Regions from separate parts of the Janthinobacterium sp. 1_2014MBL_MicDiv genome, predicted to be linked through region 3. Evidence: predicted binding sites of a transcription regulator. Region 3 holds the regulator's gene; each other region holds the start of a gene.
What was found. The regulator HrcA, encoded in region 3, represses chaperone genes, less so after heat shock. The targets are predictions, from matches to a motif close to TTAGCACTCNNNNNNNNNGAGTGCTAA.
Positions count from the first base shown of each region.

Region 1: a site for HrcA is predicted at 6,491-6,517, ahead of rpoH (RNA polymerase sigma factor RpoH). Genes of this name have one in related genera too.
Region 2: a site for HrcA is predicted at 7,393-7,419, ahead of groES (co-chaperone GroES). Genes of this name have one in related genera too.

Region 1 covers NZ_CP011319.1:5,240,387-5,250,646, forward strand. Annotated here, with positions in the region: gene YQ44_RS22585 (SAM-dependent methyltransferase) at 1-74, opposite strand, end outside; gene YQ44_RS22590 (DUF1365 domain-containing protein) at 71-868, opposite strand; gene YQ44_RS22595 (NAD(P)/FAD-dependent oxidoreductase) at 858-2,168, opposite strand; gene YQ44_RS22600 (MerR family transcriptional regulator) at 2,369-3,319, shown strand; gene ftsY (signal recognition particle-docking protein FtsY) at 3,475-4,542, shown strand; gene YQ44_RS22610 (cell division ATP-binding protein FtsE) at 4,551-5,300, shown strand; gene ftsX (permease-like cell division protein FtsX) at 5,297-6,217, shown strand; gene rpoH (RNA polymerase sigma factor RpoH) at 6,680-7,573, shown strand; gene YQ44_RS22625 (hypothetical protein) at 7,664-7,930, opposite strand; gene YQ44_RS22630 (hypothetical protein) at 8,109-8,561, shown strand; gene YQ44_RS22635 (antibiotic biosynthesis monooxygenase family protein) at 8,558-8,911, opposite strand; gene YQ44_RS22640 (cytochrome P450) at 8,908-10,071, opposite strand; gene YQ44_RS22645 (ArsR/SmtB family transcription factor) at 10,148-10,260, shown strand, end outside.
Region 2 covers NZ_CP011319.1:892,489-902,748, reverse strand. Annotated here, with positions in the region: gene ilvD (dihydroxy-acid dehydratase) at 1-1,140, opposite strand, end outside; gene YQ44_RS03920 (LysR family transcriptional regulator) at 1,321-2,232, shown strand; gene lgt (prolipoprotein diacylglyceryl transferase) at 2,312-3,142, shown strand; gene YQ44_RS03910 (GGDEF domain-containing protein) at 3,352-4,878, shown strand; gene YQ44_RS03905 (EVE domain-containing protein) at 4,856-5,320, opposite strand; RNA gene ssrS (6S RNA) at 5,403-5,580, opposite strand; gene YQ44_RS03895 (cell division protein ZapA) at 5,635-5,946, opposite strand; gene YQ44_RS03890 (DUF904 domain-containing protein) at 5,946-6,221, opposite strand; gene YQ44_RS03885 (hypothetical protein) at 6,364-7,137, opposite strand; gene groES (co-chaperone GroES) at 7,661-7,951, shown strand; gene groL (chaperonin GroEL) at 8,002-9,651, shown strand; gene YQ44_RS03870 (hypothetical protein) at 9,852-10,260, shown strand, end outside.
Region 3 covers NZ_CP011319.1:176,612-186,871, reverse strand. Annotated here, with positions in the region: gene YQ44_RS00825 (VOC family protein) at 1-242, shown strand, start outside; gene YQ44_RS00820 (LysR substrate-binding domain-containing protein) at 239-1,135, opposite strand; gene YQ44_RS00815 (acyl-CoA dehydrogenase) at 1,297-2,475, shown strand; gene YQ44_RS00810 (CaiB/BaiF CoA transferase family protein) at 2,475-3,722, shown strand; gene YQ44_RS00805 (barstar family protein) at 3,817-4,143, opposite strand; gene dapB (4-hydroxy-tetrahydrodipicolinate reductase) at 4,152-4,961, opposite strand; gene YQ44_RS00795 (outer membrane protein assembly factor BamE) at 4,981-5,604, opposite strand; gene fur (ferric iron uptake transcriptional regulator) at 5,800-6,231, shown strand; gene hrcA (heat-inducible transcriptional repressor HrcA) at 6,326-7,342, opposite strand; gene YQ44_RS00780 (HAD family hydrolase) at 7,445-8,170, opposite strand; gene YQ44_RS00775 (hypothetical protein) at 8,416-9,015, shown strand; gene YQ44_RS00770 (hypothetical protein) at 9,052-9,633, shown strand; gene mmsB (3-hydroxyisobutyrate dehydrogenase) at 9,820-10,260, opposite strand, start outside.

The sequences.
Region 1 (10,260 bases), 1.4 Mb from region 3:
GCGGGCACGCGAACGTGCTCAAGGGGCTGGCTGCTGCGCGCATCGAGGCTGGTTGGCAGGGAATCGGAGCTCATCGGGACACCTTTTCTTGTGGGGGAAGCGGTTTGCTGAAGAAAGGCACGCGGCGCAGCCACAGGCGCAGCGCCTGCCAATGGATGCGCGCCATCACGCCCAAGGTCATCAGTGGATAGCGCAGCAAGGCCCAGGCGATGGCGGCATCGCGCAGCGGCTGCGCCGTGCCGGACAAGCTCGTCTGTAGCAACGGGCCATCGAGGTCGTCGTAATCGACCTTCGCCAGGTGGCGTTCGCCATCCTTGCCGCTGCTGCGCAGGAAACGGAAGCGATACTGGCCTTCCACCTTGCAAAACGGCGAAACGTGGAAAATCTTACTGGCGCGCAACTCGCTGCCATACGCGATCGCTGCGCCCTGCTCCAGCAGATACAGGTGGCGCTCGCCGAAGGTATTGCGCACGTCGCACAGCACGGCGCGCAGCGCGCCATCGGCACGATGGCAAAACCAGAAACTGACGGGATTGAAGACATAGCCGAACACGCGCGGCATGGCTTGCAGCCAGATTTCCCCATCGGCATCGAGCACGCCATGCTGGCGCAGCAAGCCATCTATCCATTCGAGCAGCGGCGTGCTGCCGTCGCCATGGTCGCTGTCGCGGAAGGACAGCGCATTGGCGCGGTTGCGCGCGATCAGGCGGGCGGGGAAATCGTGGGCGCCCATGCTGCGCAAGGGCAGGCGCAGATAAAACATGCCGTAGCTGAACGCATGCGCGCGCGGCCGCAGCCGCGCATGGCGCACCAGCCCCAGGCACAGCTGCGGCTGCGACATGGCCGGCAAGGCGGGATCACGCGGCACGACCGAGCTCCGCCGCCGCCATGCCGTTCAGCGCCTCGGCCACCGCCAGGCCCGACCTCAAGCCGTCCTCATGGAAGCCGTAGCCCGTCCAGGCGCCCGCGAACCACGTATGCTGCGCGCCCTGGAAAGCGGCCAGGCGCGCCTGCGCGGCGATGGCCGCGCCATCGAACACGGGATGGGCATAGGAAAACGCGTCGATGACGCTGGCCGGATCGGGCTCGTCGAGCGGATTGAGCGAGACGATGACGGGCGTGGTGAACGGCAGCGGCTGCAGCTGGTTCAACAGATAGTGCACGCACACTTGCGGCGCCTCGCCAGCGGCCACCGCCCGGCCCTGGTAATTCCAGGCCGACCAGGCCTTGCGGCGCCGCGGCAGGCAGGATGCGTCCGTGTGCAGCACGGCCCGGTTCGGCTGGTAGCGCACGGCGGCAAGCACGCCACGTTCATCGTCGCGCAAGTCGGCCAGCAAGGCCAGCGACTGGTCGCTGTGGCAAGCGAGCACGACATGGTCGACATGGTCGATGCCGGCGGCCGTGTGCAATTCGACCATGCGGGCGCCGCCGTGCGGCTGGCGGCGCACGGCCAGCACGGGACACGCGAGGCGCTGCTGCGGGATACCGGCCAGCAATTTCTCCACATACACGCGCGCGCCGCCGCGCACCGTGCGCCACTGGGGCCGGTCGTTGACTTGCAGCAAACCGTGGTTGTGGCAAAAACGGATGAAGGTGGCCAGCGGAAAGGCCAGCATCTGGCGCGCCGGGCACGACCAGATGCAGGCGGCCATCGGCAACAGATACCAGTGGCGAAATTCGCTGCCATAACCGTGCAGGTCGAGAAATTCGCCCAGCGACAGGGCCGGCGCCGGCAGCGCGGCCGTGGCCAGCGCGCTGGCTTGCCGGTTGAAACGCACGATGTCGCGCAGCATGCGCAGGAAGGCGGGACGCAGCAGGTTGCCGCGCTGGGCAAACACGGTATCGAGGCTGGCGCCGGCCCATTCCAGCACGCGCGCACAGGGCGAGGTTCCCAGCGGCATTTTCACGGAAAACGACATGTCGCTGTCGGCCGCTTCCACGCCGAGCTCGTCGAACAGCCGCACGAGCTGCGGATAGGTGGCGTGGTTAAAGACGAGAAAACCCGTGTCGACGCCATGCGTGGCGCCGTCGAGCGTGACGTCGACTGTATGGCTGTGGCCGCCGAAATAGGCGCCCGCCTCATACAGGGTGACATCCTGGCCAGCCTGCGCCAGCCGATAGGCACACGACAGGCCTGCGATTCCCGCACCGACGACGGCGATTTTCATGGTTGCACCCGTATTAGTTTGTCCTGGACAAAACTACCTGGACCGATAATCAGTTAAATATTGAGCTATGTCAACAATGGCTTGCGCGCTTCATGAACTTATACGCAAGCCTTTCCCAATCGGATTCAGCTATTTATACGGGGCAAGGGAAGGCGTAGAATGCACACCACGTTCTTTCGGTATGCGAGCAAGCCCCTGGTATGGACACTGACCTGCAAGCACTGCAACCACCTTCCGCCTTCAGCATCAGCGATGTCGAGCGCGATACCGGGCTGGCCAAGGAAACCTTGCGTGTCTGGGAGCGCCGCTACGCCTTTCCCCAGCCGCAACGGGATGCCTTTGGCGAACGCAGCTACCCGGCCGAGCAGGTGCAAAAACTGCGCATGGTGAAGCGCTTGCTGGACTTGGGCTTTCGCCCCGGCAAGATCATGCAGCACAGCACCTTGCAGCTGCAGCAACTGGCCAGTGCCGGTGCGGCGCCTCCCCAGCAGGCGCAACCGCAACTCGAGCACTACCTGGCGCTGTGCCGCAGCCACCAGATGACGGAGCTGGGCGACGCCTTGCGCCAGGCGCTGGCCAGGCTGGGCTTGAAGGCCTTCACCGTCGACATCATCGCGCCGCTGACGGCCATGGTGGGCGAAGCGTGGGCCTGCGGCGAGCTGGCCGTGTACGAGGAGCATCTGTATAGCGAAACCTTGCAAACGGTGATGCGCCACGCGATTTTTTCCCTGCCACAACAGAGCAATCCCAGCCTGCGCACGCCGCGCATCGTCCTCAGCACCCTGCCGCAGGAACGCCATGGCCTGGGGCTGTTGATGGCCGAGGCCCTGTGCGTGGCGGCCGGCGCGCATTGCATGTCGCTGGGCGTGGAAACGCCGCTGACGGACATCGTCGCCGCCGCCCGCGCGCAGCGGGCCGATATCGTCGCCTTGTCGTTTTCCAGCGCCAGCAAGGAACGCCAGACGCGCGACAGCCTGCGCCAGTTGCAGGCCGGCTTGCCGGCCACGGTGGAAGTGTGGGCCGGCGGACGCAGCCCCGCGCTGCACAAGCGCCCGCCGCCCTTTTTGCATGTGCTGGACTTGCGCCAGGTGGAGGAAAGCATCGCCGACTGGCGCCGCCGCCATCAGGCGGATGCCCTGCAAACCCACTGAACACGGGAGAACTGCGGCGATCTCCGTGGAAACGCGCGCAATGTTGCCAATCGAACAGTAAAGCATGAAGCGCCGGGCGCGCTCTGGTAGAATAGCCCGTATCGACAGTGTCCGGCGCCGCCGGGCCCAAGGTCAGCACCCGCCACCACACATCCATGTTTAGTTTCTTCAAGAAAAAACCCGCCGCCCCTGAAGCCCTGCCTGTCAGTGTCGAGCCTGCTCCCCCTCCCGCCGCCACTGTCCCGCCGCCTGCCGCCCCTGCCGCTGCGCCCCTGAGCGGCGCGCCGGCCGAGCTCGTGCCCGTGGTCGTGGCTGCCGAACCCGAGAAAAAATCGTGGATGACGCGCCTGAAGGCGGGCCTGTCGAAGACGTCGAATACCCTGTCCGTGCTGTTCGTCGGCGCGAAGATCGACGACGCCCTGTACGAAGAGCTGGAAGCGGCGCTGCTGATGTCCGACGCCGGCATCGACGCCACGGAATTCCTGCTGACGGAACTGAAGAAAAAGGTCAAGGAAGACAAGCTGCTCGACGCCGCCGCCGTCAAGGCCGCGCTGAAAGTGCTGCTGATCGACCTGCTGACACCGCTGGAAAAGCGTTTCGAGCTGGGCCGCCACAAGCCGCTCGTGATGATGATTTCCGGCGTGAATGGCGCCGGCAAGACCACCACCATCGGCAAGCTGGCCAAGCACATGCAGTCGAATAACCAGTCCGTGCTGCTGGCCGCGGGCGACACCTTCCGCGCCGCCGCGCGCGAGCAGCTGATGGTGTGGGGCGAGCGCAACAACGTGACCGTGATTTCGCAGGAATCGGGCGACCCGGCCGCCGTGGCCTACGACTCCGTGCAGTCGGCCAAGGCGCGCGGCATCGACGTGGTGATGGTCGACACGGCGGGACGCCTGCCGACGCAGTTGCACCTGATGGAAGAATTGAAGAAAATCAAGCGCGTGATCGGCAAGGGCATGGAAGGCGCGCCGCATGAAACCCTGCTCGTCATCGACGGCAACACGGGCCAGAACGCCTTGACGCAGGTCAAGGCGTTTGATGACGCCCTGCAGCTGAGCGGCCTGGTGATCACCAAGCTCGATGGCACGGCCAAGGGCGGCGTGCTGGCGGCGATTGCCCGCGTGCGCCCCGTGCCCGTGTATTTCATCGGCATCGGTGAGAAAATTGAAGACTTGCAGCCCTTCGTGGCTGCCGAATTTGTCGAAGCGCTGCTCGGATAAGCCCATACATGATTGAATTTCAGCACGTCTCCAAGCAATACTCCCCCGATGCAGTGGCGCTCAGCGACATTTCGCTGAGCATTGCCAAGGGCGAGCTGGTCTTTCTGGCCGGCCCGTCCGGCGCCGGCAAATCCACCCTGCTGAAAATGATCGCCGCCATGGAACGCCCCACTTCCGGCAAGCTGATCGTCAATGGCCAGGACATGGCGAAGATCAAGCCGGCCGGCGTGCCCTTCCTGCGCCGCAACATGGGCCTGATCTTCCAGCAGCAAAAACTGCTCAACGACCGCTCCATCCTGGCCAATGTCATGCTGCCGCTGCTCGTCGTCGGCGCCCACAAGGCTGCCGCAGAGCAACGCGCGCGCGCCGCGCTCGACAAAGTCGGCCTGCTCGACCGCGCCCTCGCGCGTCCGCTGTCGCTGTCGGGCGGCGAGCAGCAGCGCGTCTCCATCGCGCGCGCCATCGTCAACCGGCCGCAAATCATCCTGGCCGACGAACCGACGGCCAACCTGGACCGCGCCAGCGCCAACAAGGTGCTCGACGCGCTGAAAGCGTTCCATTCCGTGGGCGTGACCTGCCTCATTTCCAGCCATGACGAACAGATGCTCGACGCCGCCGCCCGCGTGATCCACCTGAAAAATGGCCAGCTGGTGGCCATCGACAAGGCCACGCAGGCGCCCGTGTTTGCCCCGCCCGACCCCGACTTTTCGCCCACGCCCGCGCCGGGCGCCGATGACGGCGAAGGAGAACGCGCATGAGAGGCTGGTTCCGTCAACACCGTTTCGCGCTCGGTTCGGCGCTGATTCACTTGCGCAAGTCGCCGGGCGGCTTTTTATTGAACGTGCTCGTCGTCGCCATCGCCCTGTCGCTGCCGTTCGCCGGCTTGACCATGCTCGACAATGTGCGCCCCATGTCGGAACAGATGTCGGTCGACCCGGAAATCAGCGTCTTCCTGAAAATCGACACGCCGCGCGAGCAGGCCGTGGCCCTGGCGGGCGAAATGCGCAAGATCGTGCGCAACCAGAAGGCCAAGATCGTCTTCATTGCGCGCGAACAGGCGCTCGATTCGCTGAAAAACAAGAGCGGCCTGGCCGACGTGCTGAGCACCCTGGGCGACAATCCCCTGCCCGACAGCTATGTGCTGAAGCTCGACGCGTTCAGCAGCGCCAGCGAAGCGCAGGATGTCGATGCCGTGGCGGAACAGTTGCGCCACCTGCCAGGCGTGGAATCGGCGCAAGTCGATTCGGCCTGGGTCAAGCGCCTGGCGGCCCTGCTGGGCGTGCTGCGCCTGGTGCTGCTGCTGCTGGCCATCACCCTGGGCGTGGCCGTCATCGCCGTGGTCTTCAATACCATCCGCCTGCAAGTGATGCAGCAACGCGATGAAATCAGCATCTCAAAGCTGATCGGCGCGACGGACACCTTCATCCACCGCCCCTTCTATTACACGGGCGCCCTGCTGGGCCTGTGCGCGGGCGCCCTCGCCCTGGGTGCCGTGGCGCTGGCCCTGCAGCCGCTGAATACGGCGATTGCCGAATTTGCCCGCCTGTACGCGTCCGAATTCCAGCTGGTGCCGCTGGCGCCGCTGCCGATGGCCGGCTTGCTGGCCCTCAGTGCCGGCCTCGGCCTGATCGGCGCCTTCCTCTGCGTGCAGCGCCACCTGGCGCGCCTGAACTGACCTGCCCTTCCATGGCGGCGCCCCTGGCGTCGCCATGCGTCTCCCCCTCTTGTTTTTTTGCTATTCGCCCCATACTGTGGTCATCTTGATATTTAGCAAGTATTCTTAAGGCTCGCTTCAGCTTGCGGCCGTAGACTATGCATGTGTCGTAAAGGAGTGAGCGCGCAGCGCCGCACCTTGCCCCGCCAGGCGTACTGGCGTGGTGTTTTAGATAATTCATCAAGTATTAAATCGTCATAGCTTTTAGGCTATCAGAGCGATTAAATGTGCTGATTGGCACTCTCAGGCAGAGAGTGCTAATATAGGGACATACCCAAGCAAGACCGCCATGAGCACCAGATGTAGATGGTGCCGCGACAGGCGAAGTGCAAGACCGAATACGTAAAAACAAGACAAGCAGGGCCATGTCGCGTGACGTGGCCAACTGGAACAAAGCAAGACTACGAGGGAGAAAACATGACTATGATGTCCGCAACGTCCGCATTGGTTCCGACCAAAAATAATGCGCTGGGCCTCGGGTTCACTGGCAATCTGGGCAATATCGACGCCTATATCTCGGCCGTGAACCGCCTGCCCATGTTGACCCACGACGAAGAAATTTCGCTGGCGAAACGCCTGCGCGAAAAAAATGACCTGGCCGCCGCGCAAGAGCTGGTGCTGTCGCACCTGCGCCTGGTGGTCTCGATTGCCCGCGGCTACCTGGGCTATGGCTTGCCGCATGCCGACCTGATTCAGGAAGGCAATATCGGCTTGATGAAAGCCGTGAAACGTTTCGATCCGGACCAGGGCGTGCGCCTGGTGTCGTACGCCATGCACTGGGTGAAAGCCGAGATGCATGAGTACATCCTGAAAAACTGGCGCCTGGTCAAGGTCGCGACGACGAAGGCACAGCGCAAGCTGTTCTTCAACCTGCGCAGCCACAAGACGGGCCTGGACGCGATGACGCCGAAGCAGATCGATGCGCTGGCCAAGCTGCTCGACGTGAAGCGCGAAGAAGTGATCGAGATGGAAACGCGTTTGAGCGGCCGCGACATTGCGCTGGAATCGCCGACCGACGATGAAGACGACAAGTTTTCGCCGATCGCCTACCTGTCGTCGGAGCAAAGCGAGCCGACCAAGGTGCTGGAAGCGGAACAGGTGACGCGTTTGCAATCGGAAGGCCTGGAAACGGCCCTGGGCAAGCTGGACGCCCGTTCGCGCCGCATCATCGAAGCGCGCTGGCTGGCCAACGACGACGGTTCCGGCGCCACCCTGCACGCGCTGGCGGAAGAGTTCGGCGTATCGGCCGAGCGCATCCGCCAGATCGAAGTGGCGGCGCTGAAAAAAATGAAGGGCGCCCTGGCCGCCTACGTGTAATAGCAGGGCAAGGCCGCAGTAAAAAGGCGCCGCAAGGCGCCTTTTAGTTTTGTAGTTTGATGTTTATCAACAGATAAACATTGTCAGCAGTTAAGCTGCAGCCAAACCCTTGACCAGGGTTTCGGCGACCAATTCATTCAGATCCGCGCCGCGTTCCTTGGCCAGGGTCTGCAATTGCAACACCAGATCGCTGTTCAGCTTGACGGCGAACGGCACCAGGCCCAGGGCCTGGTCGCGCTTGCGCTGCTCGCGGCGGTCGACGACCACCGCTTCCTTACCGAATGCACCGGCGCCGGGAACATTCATCTTTCCCATCAGTTTCTTGGCATCGCTTTTGGCCAGGTCGGTTTTTTTCATGGTTGTTTCCTGATTTTCAAAACAGCCATTCTACGCAGTAATCGGTGCGCCGCGTGGCCGACGCATCAATTCACCCGCAGCACGCCAAGCGCGCGCCGGGAAAATATCATTTTGTTATTATCATTTTCATCTCTCGCGTGCACGCCATGCCGGGGACGCACTATCTGAAAGGAAAAATATGTCTTACCTTCATCACTCCTGTCGTCGCCTGTTATTCCCCATCTTCATCGCCTGCCTGGCCGTGCTGGCCGGCTGCGGCGCGGCAGGCAGCGCCGGCGACGCGGAAAACACGCCGCGCAGCGTCACCCACGTGCTGTCGCCGGGCGAACAGGTTGCCATCACGGCCACCGATACGCTGAAACTCGAGCGCGTCAACGACAGCCGCTGCCGCAAGGGCGCCGTATGCGTGTGGAAAGGTTACGTCAGCTACAGTTTCAGTTTGCTCAACAGTGCAGGCGCGACGGATGTCGTCCTGTCCGATTCCATGCCGGGCGGCGCCAGTTCCGTCACCGTCAACCACCTGACGTTCACCCTGCTCGACGTCGACCCGGCCACGCCGCCGGCCCTGAATGCGGCCGAGCCCACCTACCGGGTCAAGGTCAAGATCACGCAAGGCGCGTTGCCGCGCTAAACGCTGGCGCCATGGCGCCGCTGGCTGTCGGCTGGCGCCTGTTGCCGCTCAAGCATGCCGTAATCGCGCACCACCGTGGCGATGCGCAAGCGGTAATCGTCAAACACGCCATGCCGCCCGGCCGACTGCGCCACGCGGTGCGCCTCGAGCTGGCGCCACTGCGCCAGCGCCGCCTCGTCGCGGAAAAACGACAGCGACAGCAATTTTCCCGGTTCGCTCAGGCTGCCGAAGCGTTCGATGGAAATGAAGCCATCGACCTTGTCGAGCAAGGGCCGCAGCGCGGCCGCCAGGTCCAGGTATGCCTGGCGGCCTTCGGCACTGGGCCAGACTTCAAAGATCACGGCGATCATGATGCTGCTCCTGCGCTAAAAACAGGGATGCGGGCATTCAGCGACGGCCGGTACGTCCACGCCAGCGGCATGTCTTCCAGCCCATCGGCCCATGCCTGCATGCAAGCGGCGGCGATGGCGTGCGCGATGGACTGGCCCGGACAGGCGTGGCGTCCATGGCCAAAGCCTGGCGTCAGCGCCACCGCTCGCTGCAGCGCGCCAGGCTCCGCCTGCACGCTCGCATCGTGGCAGGCGCTGGCCAGCACGACGATGACCGTCTGGCCGGCGGCCACCCGCACGCCGCCGATGTCCACGTCTTCCGCCGTATAGCGGCGCGTGTTGTGGATCGCGGGATCGTGCCGGCTGACCTCGCCCAGCATGGCCGGCCACAGCTGCGGTGTGGCGCGCAGTTGCCCGTACAGCCCGGGCTGCGTGCGCAAGGCCACGATGGCATTGCCAAGCAGGCCGGCCGTCGCTTCGCAGGTTTGCGACAGCAAGCCCGCCAGGTTGGCCTGCAGGCCGCCCGTGGCATGCCAGCCCAGCGCTTGCGCCTGTGCCACGATGCTGCCCAGCAAACTGCCGGGCAAGGCATCGGCCTCGCGCAGCAAGCAGCCAAAAGCGTGCAGCAAGGCGCCGGCCGCTTCCTGCGCGCCGGCAAGTTCTTCTGCATTGCTCAGCGGCGACAGACAGGCAACGAAATCGCGCGTCCAGGCGGCCAGCGCCGGCCATTGCGCTGGCGCAAAGCCCAGCACATCGGCCATGGCAAACAGCGGCAGTTCGAACAATGCCTCGTTCAGCTGCGCGGCACTGGCGGGCACGCGCTCGCCGCCCATCCGCAATGTCCGCGCCTGCAGGCGCGCCAGCTCCACCTGGCCCAGCGCGCGCGCCAGCACCTGCTTCGGCACGGCATGCCGCTCGCCGTCGTTCATGCGCACCAGTTCCGCAAAGAGCGCGCCGCACGGCGTGCCCGCCAGGTTCAAGGGCACGGCCAGTCCGGGCGGCCGCACGCGGCAAGCCGGATGCTCGAGCACGGCGCACACGCCGGCCGCGCCCGTCGCCAGCCAGCAATCGAGCGACGCCTCGAAACGCAGCGGCGGACCTGCCGCCAGGCGGCGATAGTAGTCATAGGGCGCCGCGTGGGTGACGGCGGCGAGCGGGTGGGCGGGATCGGCGAGGGGCATGCGGCTTCCATTGCAGTGGTGAAAGGAGGCGAGTATGCTGGCTCCTTCACCACAACACTTCGCCGGAGAACGAATCATGGATGACAGCCATCGAGCTCCCACGGCCGACATGGGCCTGGCGCAACTGGCCGGCGCCATCGCCGAGCCGGCCCGCGCGCGCATGCTGTGCAGCCTGCTCGATGGCCATGC
Region 2 (10,260 bases), 720 kb from region 3:
TTCATGCACGGCCGGATTGTCCGTGCACATGATGTCGTTTTGCGCGATGGCGTCGGCCAGTGTCGGCGCGTGTATCGTCGGCAGAGTGGTGTTGAGCAGGCCGGCGCGCGCCAGCTCGCCCAGAATCCCCACGATGCCGCCGGCGCGGTGCACGTCCTCGATATGGTATTTGTCCGTCATCGGCGCCACCTTGCACAGGCACGGCACCTTGCGCGAGATGCGGTCGATGTCGGCCATCGTGAATTCCACTTCCGCCTCGTGCGCGGCGGCCAGCAGGTGCAGCACGGTATTGGTCGAGCCGCCCATCGAGACGTCGAGCGCCATCGCGTTTTCAAAAGCGGCCTTGGTGGCGATCGAGCGTGGCAGCACGGAATAATCGTCCTGCTCGTAGTGGCGCTTGGCCAGTTCCACGATCAGACGGCCGGCGCGCAGGAACAGCTGCTGGCGGTCCGAATGCGTGGCCAGGATCGTGCCGTTGCCGGGCAGGGCCAGGCCCAGCGCCTCGGTCAGGCAGTTCATCGAATTGGCAGTGAACATGCCGGAGCACGAACCGCAGGTCGGGCAGGCCGAACGCTCGATCTCGGCCACGTCGGCGTCGGAGACAGTGCTGTCGCCCGCCTTGATCATGGCGTCGACCAGGTCCAGCTTGATGATCTTCTGCGTGCCGTTGACCACCTTGACGACCTTGCCCGCTTCCATCGGGCCGCCGGAAATGAAGACGACGGGGATGTTGATGCGCATGGCCGCCATCAGCATGCCCGGCGTGATCTTGTCGCAGTTCGAGATGCACACCATGGCGTCGGCGCAGTGGGCGTTGACCATGTATTCGACGGAGTCGGCGATCAGGTCGCGCGAAGGCAGCGAATACAGCATGCCGCCGTGGCCCATGGCGATGCCGTCATCGACGGCGATGGTATTGAATTCCTTGGCCACGCCGCCGGCCGCCTCGATCTCGCGCGCCACCATCTGTCCCAGATCCTTCAGGTGCACGTGACCGGGCACGAACTGGGTAAACGAGTTGACGACGGCGATGATCGGCTTGTCGAAGTCACCGTCCTTCATGCCGGTGGCGCGCCACAGGGCGCGGGCGCCAGCCATGTTGCGGCCGTGGGTGGTGGTGCGGGAGCGGTATTGCGGCATGATGGGGTCCTTCCAAAAGTGTGAGTGCCTGACTGCGGGAGCGGGCCGGCAAGGGCCAAGACCCTGCGCGCAGTGGGGGTACGCCAGATTGCCTTGCGCGCGCCCCACTGTCAAATATATGATGCACGTGTCTGTGAGTCGTATTACATATCACAGCGTTCAATCCGCATGGAAACGCATATGAATCTTGAGCTGCGCCAGTTGCGCTACTTTGTCACCGTCGCCGAGGAATTGCATTTCGGCCGCGCCGCCGCGCGCCTGCACATGACGCAGCCGCCCCTGTCGCAAACCATCATGGCCCTGGAAGACATGCTGGGCGCGCCCCTGTTCGTGCGCACCCGGCGCGAAGTGCAGCTGACGCCGGCAGGCGCTGCCCTGCTGCCCGAGGCGCGCCGCCTGCTGGCCCAGGCACAGGACTTGCCGGCGCTGGTGCGGCGGGCCGCGCAGGGCGAGGCGGGCCGCCTGAGCCTGGCCTTCGTCTCGTCGGCCGACTACAGCGTGCTGCCGCCCCTGCTGCGCGCCTACCAGGCGGCCTATCCGCAGGTGCAGATCGCCTTGCAGGAAGCCACCTCCGACCTGCAGCTCGACGAATTGCTGGCCGGGCGCACGGATGCCGGCCTCCTGATCCCGCCCCTGCCCGAGAAGGCGAAGGCGGCGCTCGACTACCTGCCCGTGCTGGCCGAGCCGCTGGTGCTGGCCGCGCCATCGGGTCTCGCCATATGGGCCACGCCGGGCCCCGTGCGCCTGCAGGACGTGCCGACGCTGCCGCTGATCATCTTCCCGCGCGCGATCTCGCCCGCCCTGCACGACGCGATACTCGGCGTCTTCCGCGCCGCCGGCATCACGCCGCAGATCGGCCAGGAAGCGATCCAGATGCAAACCATCGTCAGCCTCGTTTCGGCTGGCATGGGCATCGCGCTTGTGCCACAATCAGTCTCGAACCTGATGCGCCCCGGCGTAGAATACAGGCCGCTGCAGGACGCCACGCCGCTGGTGGAAACGGGCCTGGCCTGGCGCCGCGACAATCCGTCCGCCGTGCTGCAAGGCTTCCTGGCCCTGCTGCGCATGCAAATTGCCGCTGGCGGTCAATAAATTAAGTGGCCGCTAAGGCAAAAAAGCTGCCGCAGGGCCATACTACGCAACCTTAGCTTTAAACAAAGAAAGAAACCCCATGCTGATACACCCGATGCCCAATCCGATTGCCATCCAGATCGGCCCGCTGGCCGTGCACTGGTACGGCCTGATGTATGTGCTGGCCTTCGCCCTGTTCATCATCCTGGGCCGGGTGCGCATCAAGCAGCCGCATATCGCCGCGCTGGGCTGGAAGAAGGAAGACCTCGACGACATGCTGTTCTACGGCATGCTGGGCGTGGTGATCGGCGGCCGCCTGGGCGAAGTGCTGTTCTACCGCCCCGCATACTTCATGCACAATCCGCTCGAAATCTTCATGGTCTGGCATGGCGGCATGTCCTTCCATGGCGGCTTCCTCGGCGTCATCGTCGCCATGTACCTGTGGAGCCGCAAGGCGGGCCGCAACCTGTTCGACGTGCTCGATTTCATCGCCCCGCTGGTGCCGCTCGGCTACGCGGCCGGCCGCCTCGGCAACTTCATCAATGCCGAATTGCCGGGCCGCATCGCGCCGGACACCCTGCCGTGGGCCATGCAATGGCCGGGCATTCCGTATCCCGTGCACCCGTCGCCGATCTACCAGATGCTGGTCGACGGCATCCTGGTGTTCATCATCCTGTGGCTGTACGCGCGCAAGCAGCATCCGCGGATGGCCGTGGGCGCCATGTTCACCCTGCTGTACGGCTGCGCGCGCTTCTTCACCGAGTACTTCCGCACGCCGGACTGGGAAGTCGTGTGGCTGGGCGTGCCGATCACCTCGGGGCAGATGCTGTCGCTGCCGATGATCGTCGGCGCCATCGCGCTGCTCGTCTGGGCCTATAAGAGCCAGGTGATGGCGACGCCGCCGACCAAGGCGCGCCCAGCCCAGGCCTGACACGCCGTTCCAGGCGGAGGGCGGCGGCACGCGCCGCGCCATCCGCCCCCGGCCTGGCGTGATCCGCCACAATCTTTCCCTCTATGCATTAAAATTTCCCAATGGAATGGACTTGCTTTTGGGATAAGGGGTATGATCGTTTTACCCTGCCGCCAAACCAAGGCAGGCGCTCATGATCTGACGGACATTCGAGCCAGGGAGCCCAGCCTATGCAGCTTGCCAGGAAGACCACGACGTTCTGGATGACCGTGGGCGCCGCCTATCTACTGGCGCAGCTGGCCCTGACGGCGTTTGCCGGCCGGCATGCCGCGACCGTGGGCTACCTGTTCAACCTGCTGGCGCCCTTGCTGGCCCTGGCCGCCTGCTGCCGCTGCGCCCGTCTGAGCGCGCCCGGCATCGTGCGCACGGGATGGGGCCTGTTCGCGGCGGCCATGCTGTTCTGGAGCGTGGGCATGGCGCTGTCCGCCTGGCAAGACCTGAGCGGACAGGTGGCATCCGACGCCACGTATTTCTCCGATTTTGCCTATTTCATGTATGGCGCGCCCCTGCTGCTGGCCATTTCCTCGGTCAGCGACCAGCATCCCTCGCGCAGCCTGCAATGGCTGGACGCCGTGCAAGTCTTGCTGGCAGCCTATCTGGCCTATACGGCCATCTTTTCCGTCTCGCCATTTGCCCAGCGCTCGATCGCGCCGATTCCCGCCAGCCTGCTGGTGGTGACGTACAACGTGGAAAACCTGGTCCTGGCCTGCTGCGCCTCGCTGCGCCTGCTGGCGCACCGCCGGGATGGCGAGCAGGGCCGTTTCTACCTGCTGCTCAGCGTTTTCCTGTGGTGCTACGCCGGCTGCGCGGGCGCCTACAATTACCTGACCCTGCATGCGCTCGCCGGGCCGATCCTGACCGAGTTGCTGCCAAGCGTGCCATTCCTGCTGCTGGCGGTGCTCGCTGCGCAAACCCGGCCGCAGGAGGAAGCGGCCCGGCCACGGCATGCCCCGCCGCCACTGACCTTGCTGATCGACAACTTCAGTCCCATCTTCTTCACGGCGGCCTTGCTGGGACTGGGTTTCGTCGTGCTGCGCGACCATTTCTACCTGGCGGCCACCTCGCTGTTTGTCGCGCTGGCCGTCCACGCGCTGCGCTCGGCCACCCTGCAAAGCCGCTACATGCAAAGCGAGCTGGCCTTGCGCACCGCGCACGAGCTGCTGGAAAAACTGTCGCTGACCGATGGCTTGACGGGCGTCGCCAACCGGCGCTGCTTCGACCAGACCCTGCAGGGCGAATGGCAGCGCGCAGCGCGCGACGGCAAGCCGCTGGCGCTGCTGATCATCGATATCGATTTCTTCAAGAGCCTGAACGACACTTTTGGCCATCCGTATGGCGACGCCTGCCTGGTGCAGATTGCCGCAGCCCTGCGCTCGGCGCTACCGCGCGCCAGCGACCTGGTGGCGCGCTTTGGCGGCGAGGAATTTGCCGCCATCCTGCCAGCCACCGGACTGGCCGGCGCGCAGGCGGTGGCGCAAAAGATGCAGGAAGCGATCGCCGCGGCCGCCATCGCCCAGGCCCCGTCGCGCAGCGGCCAGGTGACGGCCAGCATCGGCCTGGCCCTGAATACCGGTTGCCCGGCGCCGGAACAATTGCTCGCCGCCGCCGACCGGGCCCTGTACCGGGCCAAGCAACATGGCCGTAACCGCATCGAGGTCGATGCCACGCCGGCGCCTAGGCTGTCAACTTGCCTGTAATGACCTTCCATTGCGCCGGCGTCACGGGCGTGATGGACAAGCGGCTGCCCTTCTTCAACAGCAGCATGTCTTCCAGTTCCGGCATCTGGCGCATCTCGGACAGGGGCAGCAGCGCCGTCTTCCTGAGGCCGCGCACGTCGACACTGATCCAGCGCGGCTGCTCTGGCGTGGCTTTCGGATCGAAGTACTTGCCGCCCTCTTCAAACTGGCTGTGATCGGGATACGCCGTGCTGGCCACTTCGGCCACGCCGGCCACACCCGGCTGCGGGCAACTGGAGTGATAGAACAGCACGCCATCGCCCACTTTCATCCCATCGCGCATGAAGTTGCGCGCCTGGTAATTGCGCACGCCAAACCACGGCATGGTGTGCTGCGGCGCCGCCATCAGGTCGTCGATGCTCACTTCATCCGGTTCCGATTTCATCAGCCAATATTGTTTCATCAAATCTCCCGTATCAAGGCAACAGACGTAAAAAAACGGTTGCGCATCGTGATGCCGCAACCGTTTTCAGTTGTACTACAAATTGGGCCCCGCCTGTGCCGCTATGCCGGCATCCCGAACCAAACGGTTCAAGGTGGTCACGTTAGTTCAATTTCGGGTTCGTCGAACGAGCGACGCTCACTCCCATCAAACAAAATTCGCAACCGATGCGCATAAATGGTTCAAGGAATATATGGCAATCGCGAACACCGCAGGGTAGACCCAAGTTTACTCCTTTGGTCGCGCATCGCAAAGACAAATCGTCGCGTACGCGCTTAAAAAAGGTTTTCCTGGGGCGTCAGTGCGCTGTCCAGGACGGTATGCATGGCCGAGATCTTTTGCTTCACTTCCAGTATCGTCAATTCCGACAGCGGACCTTGCGGTGACTTGACGGAGAGAAACTCTGCCGCCACGCCCAGCGCGGCCAGCACGGCAATGCGGTCGTTGCCCTTGACCTTGCCGGCGTCGCGGATGGCCTTCATCTTGCTATCGAGATAGATCGCCGCTTCGCGCAAGGCGCGCTCTTCGCCATCGCGGCACACCATGCTGTAGGCCTGGCCCATGATATTGACATCGACACGCGGCATTACGCTTCCTTCTCGTTCTCGGCAAGGTGATCGCCGGTGACAGCGGCGGCTTCGGAAGCGGCTTGCTCCAGGCCGGCCTGCACCAGTTCCGGGATTTTTTCCAGCAAGGCTTCCACGCGCTCCTGCGCCTCGCGCATGCGTTGCACATACAGCGCGTTTTCGGCGGCCAGGGCGACATTGTCCTTGCGCAACTGCGCGTTTTCACGGCGCAGCGCGTGGGTCATTTCGGCCAGCAGGCCGATTTTGTCGGATAATTCGTTGAATTCGGAAATCATCCCGCCACTATAGGGCGGACGCTCCCTGGGCGTCAATCGAATCAGGCCGCTGTCACACATATTTACATCAATGCAGCGCAGTTGCCGTGAAATACATGCTTTTTAACGCCACGGCGCGCTTGCCGCCCTGCAGCAGGCCGTCCTAGCGATGCCCTTCGAAGTCCGGTTCGATGTCCAGGCTGCCGTAGCGGTTTTCGCACGCACGGCGCGTCAATTCCTGCTTGCCGCCCTTGCCGTCGAGCACCATCGTCAAGTCGCGGCACGTGGTAAAACTGCCAGGCTTGGTGCCGGTCGCGGATGGCGTCAAGGTCACCAGCAAGGCCTGGGCATTGCCCAGCCCCTTGTTGCTCCACTGGCGGCTCTTGCCATCCTCTTCATCCTTCAAGGTGCGCACGGCCGCCTTCAGCAGCGATGCCTGCTCTTTGGCATTCAGCTTGGCCACCGTCACGTCCGACAGGAAGGGCGGATACACGACGGGCGCCGGGTCCTTGCCCTGCACATCCCAGTTGCCGCTGTTCTGCGAACAGGTGCGGCGGCTCAGGTCCTGCGTCTTGCCGCCAGCCGTGACGACGAACTTCAGGTCGCGGCACATGTGCGCCTTCAGGCTGTGCTCGGTCATGCCGGAATTGCTGAAGTTATACGTGGCTTTCACCAGCACGCCGCGGTCGCCGCCGTTGTCCCACACATGCGCTTCCTGGTCGTCGTCATCCTTGTTCAAGTCGTTGAACAGGTCATTGAGCAGCATTTCCTTTTCCAGCGGCGTCAGGGTCGCCACGGTGATCTCGTCGACGATGGTGGCCGCTGGCGCGGCAGCCGTTTGCGCGACGGCATGGCCCAGGCAAGCGAGGCCGATGACGGCGGCGCCTAGCAGGCGCAGCGCGGGGCGGGAAACAGGATAGGGCATGATGTGCTGCATGGTGTGCTTTCTGGCGCAGTGGCGATATTGATATGTAATATCAATCATCTTATCAAATTTCATAGTGAAATCTGTTTCCTGTGTGTACAGGAACGCCCCCCATCCGGACGACATGCTAGAGTCGCTGCTGTTGCTGACGCCCGGGAACTTGGCTTGCGCCAGCGCAAACCCTGCGTAAATGCAGGCTGCGCAGAACGTCTATGCATATCTTCCCGGAGAATAAGCCCTTGAATAAGCCCCCTACCGTCCCTATAATTAGCACTCGTTAGTAGAGAGTGCTAACAAACTCTTTCGTAGCAATCCTCAGGAAATGATGGTGCTTGCCAGGCCACTGCAGGGAATGCTACGCGGCGGGCGACGCCGCGATGCACCACTGCCGGATACGGACAAGGACAGGATGACATGGGGTTTGCTTGACCGTTGCGGGCTGCTTTCAACGGCGGTCACTGAAAGCAGGCCTGGCGCTGTGCCAGGCATGTATTCATTTAGCAACACTTATCCATTGAACTTTAAGGAGTTTTGTATGAATCTGCGCCCATTGAACGATCGCGTCATCGTCAAACGCCTCGACCAGGAAACCAAGACTGCGTCCGGCCTCATCATTCCTGATGCAGCTGCTGAAAAACCGGATCAAGGCGAAGTCCTTGCCGTAGGCAATGGCAAGATTCTCGACGACGGCAAAGTCCGTCCTCTGGATGTCAAAGTGGGCGACCGCGTCCTGTTCGGCAAGTACGCCGGCCAAACCGTCAAAGTTGACGGCGATGAGCTGCTGGTCATGCGCGAAGAAGACATCATGGCGATCGTCGTCAAGTAATTGTTTCCACGTTGTAGACAGATACATCCCGAAACTCAGGAGAATTGAACATGGCAGCTAAAGAAGTAGTATTCGGCGACGCAGCGCGCGCCAAGATGGTCGAAGGCGTCAACATCCTCGCCAACGCAGTCAAAGTAACGCTGGGCCCGAAAGGCCGCAACGTGGTCCTGGAGCGCTCGTTCGGCGCCCCTACCGTCACCAAGGATGGTGTGTCGGTAGCGAAAGAAGTTGAACTCAAAGACAAGCTCATGAACATGGGCGCGCAAATGGTCAAGGAAGTTGCTTCCCGCACCAGCGACAACGCCGGCGACGGCACCACCACCGCGACCGTGCTGGCACAAGCCATCGTGCGCGAAGGCATGAAGTTCGTTGCCGCCGGCATGAACCCGATGGACCTGAAGCGCGGTATCGACAAAGCTGTTGCAGCAACCGTCGAAGAACTGGCGAAAATCGCCCGTCCTTGCACCACGACCAAGGAAATCGCCCAGGTTGGCGCGATCTCGGCCAACTCGGACTACTCGATCGGCGAGCGTATCGCTGAAGCGATGGAAAAAGTCGGCAAGGAAGGCGTTATCACCGTTGAAGACGGCAAGTCGCTGAACGACGAGCTGGACATCGTTGAAGGCATGCAGTTCGACCGCGGCTACCTGTCGCCATACTTCATCAACAACCCAGAGAAGCAAGTTGCCGTACTGGACAGCCCATTCGTCCTGCTGTGCGACAAGAAAATCTCGAACATCCGTGACCTGCTGCCGGTACTGGAACAAGTCGCAAAAGCTGGCCGTCCACTGCTGATCATCGCCGAAGACATCGAAGGCGAAGCGCTGGCGACCCTGGTTGTGAACAACATCCGCGGCATCCTGAAAACCTGCGCAGTGAAAGCACCTGGCTTCGGCGACCGCCGCAAAGCCATGCTGGAAGACATCGCTGTCCTGACCGGTGGTCAAGTGATCGCTGAAGAAGTCGGCCTGACCCTGGAAAAAGTGACCCTGGCCGAACTAGGCCAGGCGAAACGCATCGAAGTGGGCAAGGAAAACACCATCGTTATCGATGGCGCCGGCGAAGCTGCCTCGATCGAAGCACGCGTGAAACAAGTGCGCGTACAGATCGAAGAAGCGACCTCGGACTACGACCGTGAAAAACTGCAAGAGCGCGTAGCCAAACTGGCTGGCGGCGTTGCCGTGATCAAGGTTGGCGCAGCCACCGAAGTCGAAATGAAAGAGAAAAAAGCCCGCGTTGAAGATGCTCTGCACGCAACCCGCGCTGCCGTCGAAGAAGGCATCGTGCCTGGCGGCGGCGTAGCCCTGCTGCGCGCACGCGCCAACATCACGATCAAGGGCGACAATCCTGATCAAGATGCCGGTATCAAGATCGTCCTGCGCGCAATGGAAGAGCCACTGCGCATGATCGTGCAAAACGCTGGCGAAGAAGCTTCGGTCGTCGTGGCAGCCGTACTGGCTGGCTCGGGCAACTACGGCTACAACGCTGCCAACGGCACGTATGGCGACATGGTTGAAATGGGCGTCCTGGACCCAGCCAAAGTGACCCGTTCGGCGCTGCAAAACGCCGCTTCGATCGCTTCGCTGATGCTGACGACCGACTGCATGGTCTGCGAAATCGCTGACGACAAGGCAGGCGGCGGCATGGGCGGCGGCATGGGTGGTATGGGCGGCATGGGCGGCATGGACGGCATGATGTAATGTCCTGCGGCTCCGCGCGCAGGCGACGGCGCGCGGAGCCGCCTGCGCCGGGCAGGAACAGGCAGACCAAAAGCTGCCAGTGCCTCCCCGGCGGCCCCGAAAAGCTATCTTCTATGGAAGGTAGCTTTTTTTTCGCCTGTTGACGTGGCCAGCCCGCTTGGCAAGCCCGGCGATTGCCGGCCTGTGCGTTTTGCTTTAGCATGGCCGCCATCGACCTTCTTTCTCACGCCCACACCACCATGCCGCCACGCGCCTCCTCTTCCAAAACCGCCATCATCGCCGGCACCCTGGCCGGCTTGCTGGCCGCCGCCCTGGCCGCCTTTTACGTCTACCAGCAGCCCGCGCAGCACGGCGGCAACGCCCCGGCCGCGAGCAGCCAGACGACGGCGCAAGAGCAGAATGCGCGTGCCGTCGATGCGCTGATGGCCTTGCCCGAGATCAAGGCATGGTCGGCGCATATCGAAAAAGCCTCGGCCGGCCGCGCGCATGGCGCCGTGATGGAAACGTCACCCGAGACGCGCCTCGTCGATGGCCAGCCTTACTATCAGCTGAGCTTTTTCGAAAGCACGCCGGATGCGGCCCACCGTTGGGAAAGCTTCGTCGTCTCGC
Region 3 (10,260 bases):
TCGGCGGCTTCGAGCTGGGCTTGCTGCCGGGCGGCGAACCGGGCACGCAGGGCAGCGTGACGTACTGGGGCGTGGAAGGCATCGAGCAGGAAGTCGACCGCGTCATCGCACTGGGCGCCACCTTGCACCATCCGATCACGGACGTGGGCGACGGCATCCGCACGGTGGAATTGCTCGACCCGTTCGGCAACCAGATCGGCTTCATCGACAATCCCCATTTCGAGACCGCCAAGGTCGTCTAGGCCGCCTCGTCCTGCAACCACAGCCGCAATTGCTGCATTGCCGTTTTTTCATGTGCGGCCTCGGGCGTGATCAGGTAATACGCGCGCTGGCCGCGCAGTGGGCGCTCGCACACGATGTGCAGCTCGCCGCGCGCCAGCTCCGCCTCGACCAGCATGCGCGGCAGTAAGACCACGCCCTGCCCTTGCACGGCCGCCATCGCCAGCATGGAAAACAGTTCATAGCGCGCCCCGTAGCGCGCCAGTTCCCCATCGACCTGCATGGCATCAAACCACTGGCGCCAGGCGCCAGGCCGCGTGCTTTGCTGCAATAGCGTCAATGCCAGGATATCCTGCGGCTGCCAATGGGTGCGCGCCGACAGCAGGCGTGGACTGGCGACGGGCACGATCTCTTCATGCATCAGCAAGGTGGCGCGCGTGCCGGGCCAGCGCGCGAGCTGCTCGGGCGTGCCCGCATACAGGGCGGCGTCGTATTCCGTATCGGCAAACATGAACGGTTTCGTATAGGCATCGATATGCACGACGATATCGGGATGCCGGGTGGCCAGACTGCCCAGGCGCGGCATCAGCCAGCGCGTGGCAAACGTGGGCACCGAGGCCAGCTGCAAGGTACTGCCGCCGCCCTGGCGCGCCATGGTATCGAGCGTATCGCGCTCGAGGCCGTCCAGGCGGGCGGCGATCTGCCGCGCATACGAGGCGCCGGCCGTAGTCAGCAGTACGCCGTGGCGCGTGCGCTGGAACAGTTGCACGCCGAGAAAACTCTCCAGGGATGCAATCTGGCGCGAGACGGCGCTTTGCGTCAGCGACAGTTCGCGCGCCGCATGCGTGTAGCTCTGGTGGCGCGCGGCGGCCTCGAAGCAGTTTAAAGCTTGCAGCATGGGAATTTTTCTGGACATGGGGGGACGCAGGCTGGAAAGAAGCCTCAAGTATGCCGCAAGATATGCGCAGCACGCATGTCTGGGTGCGAAAAAATCGTTTGCGCAAGGCTGGCTGAAAATCTACCATGAGCCATATTCAATCTTGCGCCGATCACCGGCGCTCACCTGCGAGGCCTGTGATGAGCAAAACCGTATTCGACTGGAATTCCCCCCTGCTGCTGGAAGAACAACTGACGGGCGACGAACGCGCCGTGCTGGAAGCGGCCCGCGACTATTGCCAGGGCAGCCTGGTGCCGCGCGTGCTCGAATCGTTCCGCCATGGCCGCACGGACGCCGCCATCTTCCGCGAAATGGGCGAACTGGGCTTGCTGGGCACCACCATTCCCGAGGAATACGGCGGCGCCGGCCTGAACTACGTATGCTACGGCCTGGCCGCGCGCGAAGTCGAGCGCGTCGATTCGGGCTACCGCTCGATGATGAGCGTGCAATCGTCGCTGGTGATGGTGCCGATCAATGCCTTCGGCAGCGAGGAAACGAAACAGAAATACCTGCCGAAGCTGGCGACGGGCGAATACATCGGCTGCTTCGGCCTGACGGAGCCGAACCACGGCTCCGATCCGGGCAGCATGGTCACCCGCGCGCGCAAGGTAGCGGGCGGCTACAGCCTGTCCGGCGCCAAGATGTGGATCACCAACAGCCCCATCGCCGACGTCTTCGTCGTGTGGGCCAAGGACGATGAAGGCGCGATCCGCGGCTTCGTGCTGGAAAAGGGCTGGAAAGGCCTGTCGGCGCCCGAGATCCACGGCAAGGTGGGCTTGCGCACCAGCATCACCGGCGAAATCGTCATGGATGAAGTATTTTGCCCTGAAGAAAACGCCTTCCCCGACGTGCGCGGCTTGAAAGGCCCGTTCACATGCCTGAACAGCGCCCGCTACGGCATCGCCTGGGGCGCGCTGGGCGCGGCCGAAGACTGCTACCTGAAGGCACGCCAGTACACGATGGACCGCCAGCAATTCGGCCGTCCGCTGGCCGCCAACCAGCTGGTGCAAAAGAAACTGGCCGACATGTTGACGGAGATCACCATGGGCTTGCAAGGCTGCCTGCGCCTGGGCCGCATGAAGGATGAAGGTTCGCCTGCCGTGGAAATCACCTCGATCATGAAACGCAACAGCTGTGGCAAGGCGCTCGACATCGCCCGCGTGGCACGCGACATGATGGGTGGCAACGGCATTTCCGACGAGTTCGGCGTCATCCGCCACCTGGTCAACCTGGAAGTGGTCAACACCTACGAAGGCACGCACGACGTGCACGCGCTGATCATCGGCCGCGCCATCACCGGCATCGCCGCCTTCAATTAATGGAAGGCCTCGCTTCCACCCTGCGGCCCGCGCCGCTGACCGGTTTGCGCGTGCTGGATCTGTCGCGCGTGCTGGCCGGTCCGTGGGCCGGGCAACTGCTGGCCGACCTCGGCGCCGACGTCGTCAAGGTCGAGCAGCCGGGCCGCGGCGACGACACGCGCTCGTGGGGTCCGCCGTATGTAAAGGACGCGGACGGCCGCGACACCGCCGAGGCCGCCTACTTCCAGTGCGCCAACCGCAACAAGCGCTCCTTGTGCATCGACCTGGCGGCCCCTGAAGGGCAAGCCCTGGTGCGCCGGCTGGCGCAAGAAGCCGACGTGCTGCTGGAAAATTTCAAATTGGACGGCTTGAAGCAGTACGGCCTGGACGCGGCCAGCCTCCTGGCCCTCAATCCGCGCCTCGTCTACTGCTCGATCACGGGCTTTGGCCAGGATGGACCGTACGCGGCGCGCGCCGGCTACGACTTCCTGATCCAGGGCATGGGCGGCTTGATGAGCATCACGGGCGTGCCCGATGGCGAACCGGGCGCCGGGCCGCAAAAAGTGGGCGTGGCGCAGACCGACATCATGACGGGCCTGTATGCCACCATCGCCGTGCAGGCCGCGCTGGCCGAGCGCGAGCGTTCCGGCCTGGGCCAGCATATCGACCTGGCCCTGCTCGACGTGCAGGTGGCGGCGCTGGGCAACCAGGCGGCCAACTACCTGTGCGGGGGAAAAGTGCCCCAGCGCATGGGCAATTCGCACCCGAACATCGTGCCCTACCAGGACTTTCCCACGGCCGATGGCGACATGATCCTGGCGATCGGCAACGACGGGCAGTTTTCCCGCTTCTGCGCCATCGTCGGCCATCCGGAATGGGCACAGGATGCGCGTTTCGCCACCAACCCGCAGCGCGTGGCGCACCGGGCCATCCTGATTCCCCTGCTGCGCCAGGCCACCGTCATGCGCACCACGGCAGAGTGGATCAGCGCCTTCGAGGCGCAGGCCGTGCCGTGCGGCCCCGTCAACCGCATCGACCAGGTGTTTGCCGACCCGCAAGTGATCGCGCGTGGCTTGAAAGTGGAGATGCCGCATCCGACGGCGGGCACGGTGGCGCTGGTGGCCAATCCCGTGCGCCTGTCGGGCTCGCCGGTGCAGTACCGCTTGCCGCCGCCGCTGCTGGGGCAGCATACGCAGGAAGTGCTGCAGCAGTGGCTGGGCCTCGACAGCGGCCAGATCGACGGCTTGCGCGAACGCAAGGTCGTGTAAATGCTGGGTAGGTCAGATTAGGCCCTGCGGGCCGTAATCCGACACATTGTTGGCGCTGGTAACGTCGGATTACGCGCCTGCGCGCTAATCCGACCTACTTCAAGACCAGCTTCAGCGCCGGCTTTTCGCCATAATCGTCATAGCGCTCATTGATGCCGGCGATACAGAACGTGATTTCTTCCAGTAAATCAGGCACTTGCGCCTTCATTGCCGCCGCGTCTTGCACGACGATCTCGAGCAGCTCATTCGGCTTCAGGCGGAATTGCGTCATGTTCTCGTCGTCGCGCAGGTAGCTGAGGCAATCGACCCAGGCATCCATGTTGTTGCCGTAAAACTCGGGGAAACCGAACGCTTGCGCGCATTGCGCGTGGAAGCTCGCTTCGTCGGTGATGTCTTTTCCATTCAGGATGGCAGTGGCCATGGTCTTCCTCAGTTCTTCAGCGACAGCACATCCTGCATGTCGAACAGGCCGGTCGGCTTGTCGGCCAGGAAACGCGCGGCGCGCAGGGCGCCGTGGGCGTAGGTGACGCGGCTGCTCGACTTGTGGCTGATCTCGATGCGCTCGCCGATGCCGGCAAACAGCACCGTATGGTCGCCGACGATATCGCCGCCGCGGATGGTGGCAAAGCCGATGGTCGACGGGTCGCGTTCGCCCGTCACGCCTTCGCGGCCGTACACGGCGCACTCCTTCAGGTCGCGACCCAGCGCGCCCGCCACCACTTCGCCCATTTGCAGGGCCGTGCCCGACGGCGCATCGACCTTGAAGCGGTGATGCGCCTCGATGATTTCAATGTCGTAGCCTTCGGACAGGCTTTTCGCGGCCAGTTCCAGCAATTTCATGGTGACATTCACGCCCACGCTCATGTTCGGCGCGAACATGATGGCCGTCTTTTCGGCGGCGGCGGCAATCGCCGCCTTGCCCGCGTCATCGAAACCGGTGGTGCCGATGATCATCTTGATACCGTGCTCGGCGCAATACGCCAGATGCTGCAAGGTGCCTTCGGGGCGCGTGAAGTCGATCAGGTAATCGGCGCCGGCCAGGCCTGCGGCCAGGTCGGACTCGATCGGCACGCCGGCAGGCTTGCCCAGGAAGGCGGCCGCATCCTGGCCGAGCGAGGGCGATCCGGCGCGGTCGAGCGCGCCGGCCAGCACGGCGTCGGGCGCATTGCTGACCGCTTCGATCAGGATATGGCCCATACGGCCGCTGGCGCCAGCGATGGCGATTTTCAGTTCAGTCATTTTATTCTCTTACAGCAACTTATTTGGTGGGCTCGGCAGTAGGTGCAGGCTCGGCGGCAGGCGCCGGTGCCACGTCAGGTTTACTCACAGGAATGGCGGGCGTGGCATCGGCCGGCACCGGCACGGCGCTCGGCGCCACGGGCGACGGCACGACAGCGGCTGGCACATCGGCCTTGGCCACCTTGGCGAATGGCGATGGTCCGGCGATGCGGTCGATGTATTCTTTCTCGGTCGGCAGGTTGCCGCCTTCGAAGCGCGCCACTTTGCCTTCCTTGTCGAAGAACACGACTACGCGGCTGCTGGTGGTTTCGCCATTGCCACGGGCCAGGCGGAATGGGTAATCCCAGCGGTCCGCATGGAAGATATCGGTCAGCAGGGAGGTGCCGAGGACGAAACGCACCTGGTCGCGCGTCATGCCCACTTTCAACTGGGCCAGCATCTCTTCGGAGATAAAGTTGCCTTGTTGAATGTCAGGACGATAGGGCGAGAAAAACCACATGAATTTCTGCAGCGGCGTGACGGTCGTCGTCTGCGCGCCTTGCTCGGGCACGACTTCCTTGCCCTCTTTCAGCGTGACGGCGGGCTTTTCGCCGAGGATGCCGCGGCTGGCACAGCCAGACAGCGTCAGCGCGACACAGACCATGCCCGCCACGACTGGAGCTCGAAATGAAATACGGTGCCAGAGAGATGGCAATACAGCCGGTGTTACGCGCATAAATGACCTCAATTTGATGAACAAAACGCCAGGAGTGACCGGCCAGCCAAAAAATGCATATTTTGGCACTCCCCGCTAAAACGCTATATGATAAAGCACCTGACCCACATACGAGCAACAAACATGAGTAACAATCCTAGTGATCTCAAGGCAAGCGGCCTGAAAGCGACCCTGCCACGGCTGAAGATACTCGATATCTTCCAGAGTAGCCCGGTACGCCACCTGACAGCGGAAGACGTCTACAAGATTCTGCTGGCCGACAATATGGATGTCGGTTTGGCAACTGTCTACCGTGTCCTGACGCAATTCGAACAAGCCGGCTTGCTTAACCGCAACCATTTTGAAACCGGCAAGGCGATTTTCGAGCTCAACGAAGGCTCCCACCACGACCACCTGGTGTGCCTCGACTGTGGCCGGGTCGAGGAATTCTTCGACGAAGACATCGAAGTCCGCCAGCAAAAAGTGGCCGAAGAACGCGGCTTCAAGATCGCCGAACACGCCTTGGCCATCTACGGCAACTGCATCAAGGTTGCCTGCCCGCACAAATCAGCCTGACGCAAGCTTGCCGCTCCCACGGGAGCGGCTCGCGTAATACCCTGCGATACAACGCCTGGCAAAACCGACGCGCAGCAGGTATGGTCAGCTGTCCCTAGTGATGGCTCAGTGCGCTTGACAGCAGCTTGGCCGTGATATCGACAATCGGGATGACGCGCTCGTACGCCATGCGGGTCGGCCCGATCACTCCCAGCGTTCCCACGATCTTGCCGTTGACTTCATACGGCGCCGTCACCACGCTCATTTCATCCATCGGCACCAGGTTCGATTCGCCGCCGATGAAAATCTGCACGCCCGTCGCCTTGCTCGATACGTCGAGCAGCTGCATCAAGCCCGTCTTTTGCTCGAACATGTCGAACATCTGGCGCAGCGAGCTCATATTCGATGACAGATCGCTCACGCTGAGCAAGTTGCGCTCGCCTGAAATCACCATATCGTCGCTATGGTCGGCCATCGCTTCGCTGCCCGCTTCCACGGCCGCCTGCATCAGGCTGCCCATGTCGTCGCGCAACTGGCGCAGCTCGCCCTGCAGGCGCACGCGCACGGCGTCGAACGACAGGCCGCCGTAATTCTGGTTGATGTAGTTGGCCGACTGCACCAGTTGCGCCGGCGTGTAGTCGGCTTCCGTCAACAGCAGGCGGTTCTGCACGTCGCCGCCGGGAGCGACGATGACGAGCAGGATGCGTTTTTCCGACAGGCGCAGGAATTCGATTTGCTGGAACACGGATTCGCGGCGCGGACTGAGCACCACGCCGGCGAATTGCGACAGCGACGACAGCATCTGCGCCGCGTTGGCGATGGTGCGCTGCGGCTGCGGCGTCTGCAGGCGCATGCGCGACTCCACCAGATGCTCGTCCAGATGCTTGACGGTCAGCAAGGTGTCGACAAAGATACGGTAACCGCGCGGCGTGGGTATGCGTCCGGCCGAGGTATGCGGACTGGACACATAACCGAGTTCTTCCAGGTCGGCCATGATGTTGCGGATCGTGGCCGGCGACAGGTCGAGGCCGGAAATCTTCGACAGGGCGCGCGAACCGACCGGCAGGCCGTCGGCGATATAGCGCTCGACCAGGGCTTTCAGCAGGGTTTGGGCACGTGTATCGAGTTGCATGATGTTGTAGTTAAGCAAGTATTCTGCGACGCAAACGGCAGCGAAGGCGGCCAAACGTGCGTCAATAGCAGCTATTATGCACGTTCGCCCGGCCAGCGGCGATCAATCTTCCAGTTGCCCCTGCAGCCACAGCAGCAATTCATCAAAGTTGGCGCAGATGGCGTCGGGCTGCACGCCGGCCGCCAGGTGCGCATCGCTGCCCTTGCGGTTCATCCACACGGCACGCATGCCCGCCCCTTGCGCCCCCGTCACATCGAAATATAAATCGTCGCCGACATACACGGCGTCGCGCGGCGCCACGCCCAGCGCGGCGCAGCCGGCCAGGAAAATGCTGGCATCGGGCTTGGCCACGCCAAAGTCGCTGGCGGCGATCGATACCTTGAAATGCTGCGCCAGGCCGATAATTTCAAGGTCCGCATTGCCATTCGAAATGGAACCGACCAGCATGCGCTGCCCCAGCCAGGCCAGGCCGGGCAGGACGTCGCCATACGGCTGGACGCGGTGGCGCGCGGCCAGGAACTGGGCGATGGCGCCGTCGACGAGGGCGGGATCCTCGCCGGCGGCCTCGAAGGCGGTCAGCAGGCCGGCGCGGCGCAGTTCGATCAGGTTGCCATGAAAATGCGGTTGTTCATTGAGCATGGCCAGGCGGTGCTGGCGCAACAGCTCGATGGAAAACTGCTGCGCCACCTTCGGCGCATGCGTGGCCAGCCAGTCGTGCAAGAGGGTTTCCGCCGCGGCAATCACGGGGGCGATGGGCCACAAGGTATCGTCGAGGTCGAACAGGATGGCCTTGGGCGGCACGGCCGTTTTTACAGAGGTAGGTGACATGGGACTCGCAAATGGGTGCCGCGCCACGATGCGCGGCCTGCCTGTATTGTCGCACCGATCGCCGCTGGCGGCATGGGCGCCCGGTCGACAAATGGGGCCTGGCGGGCGCTTCGCGCAGAAAAATTGTTACACGGAGATACAAGGCAAGATCAATCGGCTTGCCAGATAGACTAAAATAGGCGCCATTCCAATGCGGCGCCAGCGTCCGCGTTGCGCTACCCTACCTAATTCGTTTTGGAGAATGTATGAAAAATTTGTACCTGCGCTCGATGCTGGCGGCGGCTTGCGCCGCCACACTGGCAGCCTGCGGCGGCAGCGGCGGCAATCTGTATCTGCAAGGCCAAGTCCAGAACCTGGCAAAAGATGGCTTGATCCTCCAGAACGGCGACGAAAGCTTGCCCATCACGGCGGGTGCTTCCGGCTTTACTTTCACCAAGCTGCTCAACAATGATGATCGCTATGACATTACCATCAAGCAGCAGCCGAAAGGCGCCGTCTGCAAAATGGTCAATGGCAGCGGCAAGGCATCGAGCTACTCCATATCGCCGGCCGTGGTTGTTTGCCAGACCAACACCTATCCGCTGAGCGGCACGATCACGGGCCTGACCGCGAACGGCCTGACCCTGGCAATGGGCGTCAACAGCATCAGCCCGCTGGCAGGCAGCACCGCCTACACGTTCCCGACCATCGCTGATGGCATCCCCTACAATATTTCCATAACGACCTATCCAACGGGCCTGACGTGCCGTTTCCAGGGCTCCGCCAGCGCCGATGGCCGCGATACCGTCGGCACCATGGGTTCCGCCGCCACGACCAGCGCCACACTGACCTGCACACCGCGGTAAGCCACGCGATTCGTCACCACATTATTGGAGAAATACATGAAGTTATCCTGCCTGCGCCCACTCGCCGCGCTGCTGCTGACCCTGGGACTGGCTGCTTGCGGTGGCAAGGCCTCGTATGAGGTCACCGGCACCATCAGCAATTTGAACACCAATGGCCTGATCCTGGTCAACGGCGGCGACAGCGTCACGCCTGCCGCCGGCGCCACCAAGTTCAAATTTGGCAAGAGCATCGATTACGGCACCAGCTACGACATCACGGTCAAGCAAAACCCTGCCCACATGAATTGCAGCGTCAGTGGCGGCACCGGTTCGGCCGGTCACTACGTCAGCATCGAAGCATCGGTCCTGTGTTCGCAAAACACCTACACGGTGGGCGGCACGATTACGGGCCTGACGGCGGATGGACTGGTTTTGATCAACGGTAATGCGCAAACCACGGTGGCGAAGGACAGCACGACCTTTACCCTGGGGCTGCCTGTCGCCGATGGCGACAACTATGGCATCAGCGTGTTTACCCAGCCAACTGGCCTGAAGTGCGCCGTGGCGCCGGGCACCGGCGTGGGCACCATGGGCGAAGCCAAAGTCACCACCGTGCAAATCGCCTGCAATCCGGGCTAAGTAGCGTGGCTGGCAGCCGCTTGGCGGCTGCCAGGAAGAGATATCACCAAAATGAATATTTGATATTCTAAAGATAAATTGGAGTTATATGTGGCGATGCAGCATAATGCATCTGTCTCCTCCAACTCTTCCAAGAATTGGATTTAGCCCGCTTTCACCAGCGGGCTTTTTTTTGTCCAAAAATTTTCACTCAGCAGCTTGTTGCAAGCCAGGCCGCAGCAGCTGCACGATGCTGGAAAAATCCTGCTGCGCATAACCGGCTTGGGCATGCACCTGGTACAGCTGGCGCACCAGGCCGCCCAATGGCGTGGCGGCATTCGACGACAGGCTGGCCTGCTGCGCCAGGCCCAGATCCTTCAGCATCAGCGCCGTGCCGAAGCCGCCGCTGTAATTGCGCGAAGCGGGCGTGCCTTCCATGACGCCTGGCCACGGGTTGTACACTTCCAGGGTCCAGTTGCGGCCCGAGCTCTTGGCCATGATGTCGGACAAGACTTTCGGGTCCAGCCCATGCGCCACGCCCAGGTTCAATGCCTCGGCCGTACCGGCCATCAAGATACCCAGCAACATGTTATTGCAAATCTTCGCCACCTGGCCCGCACCGGCCTCGCCCGCATGGAAAATGTTCTT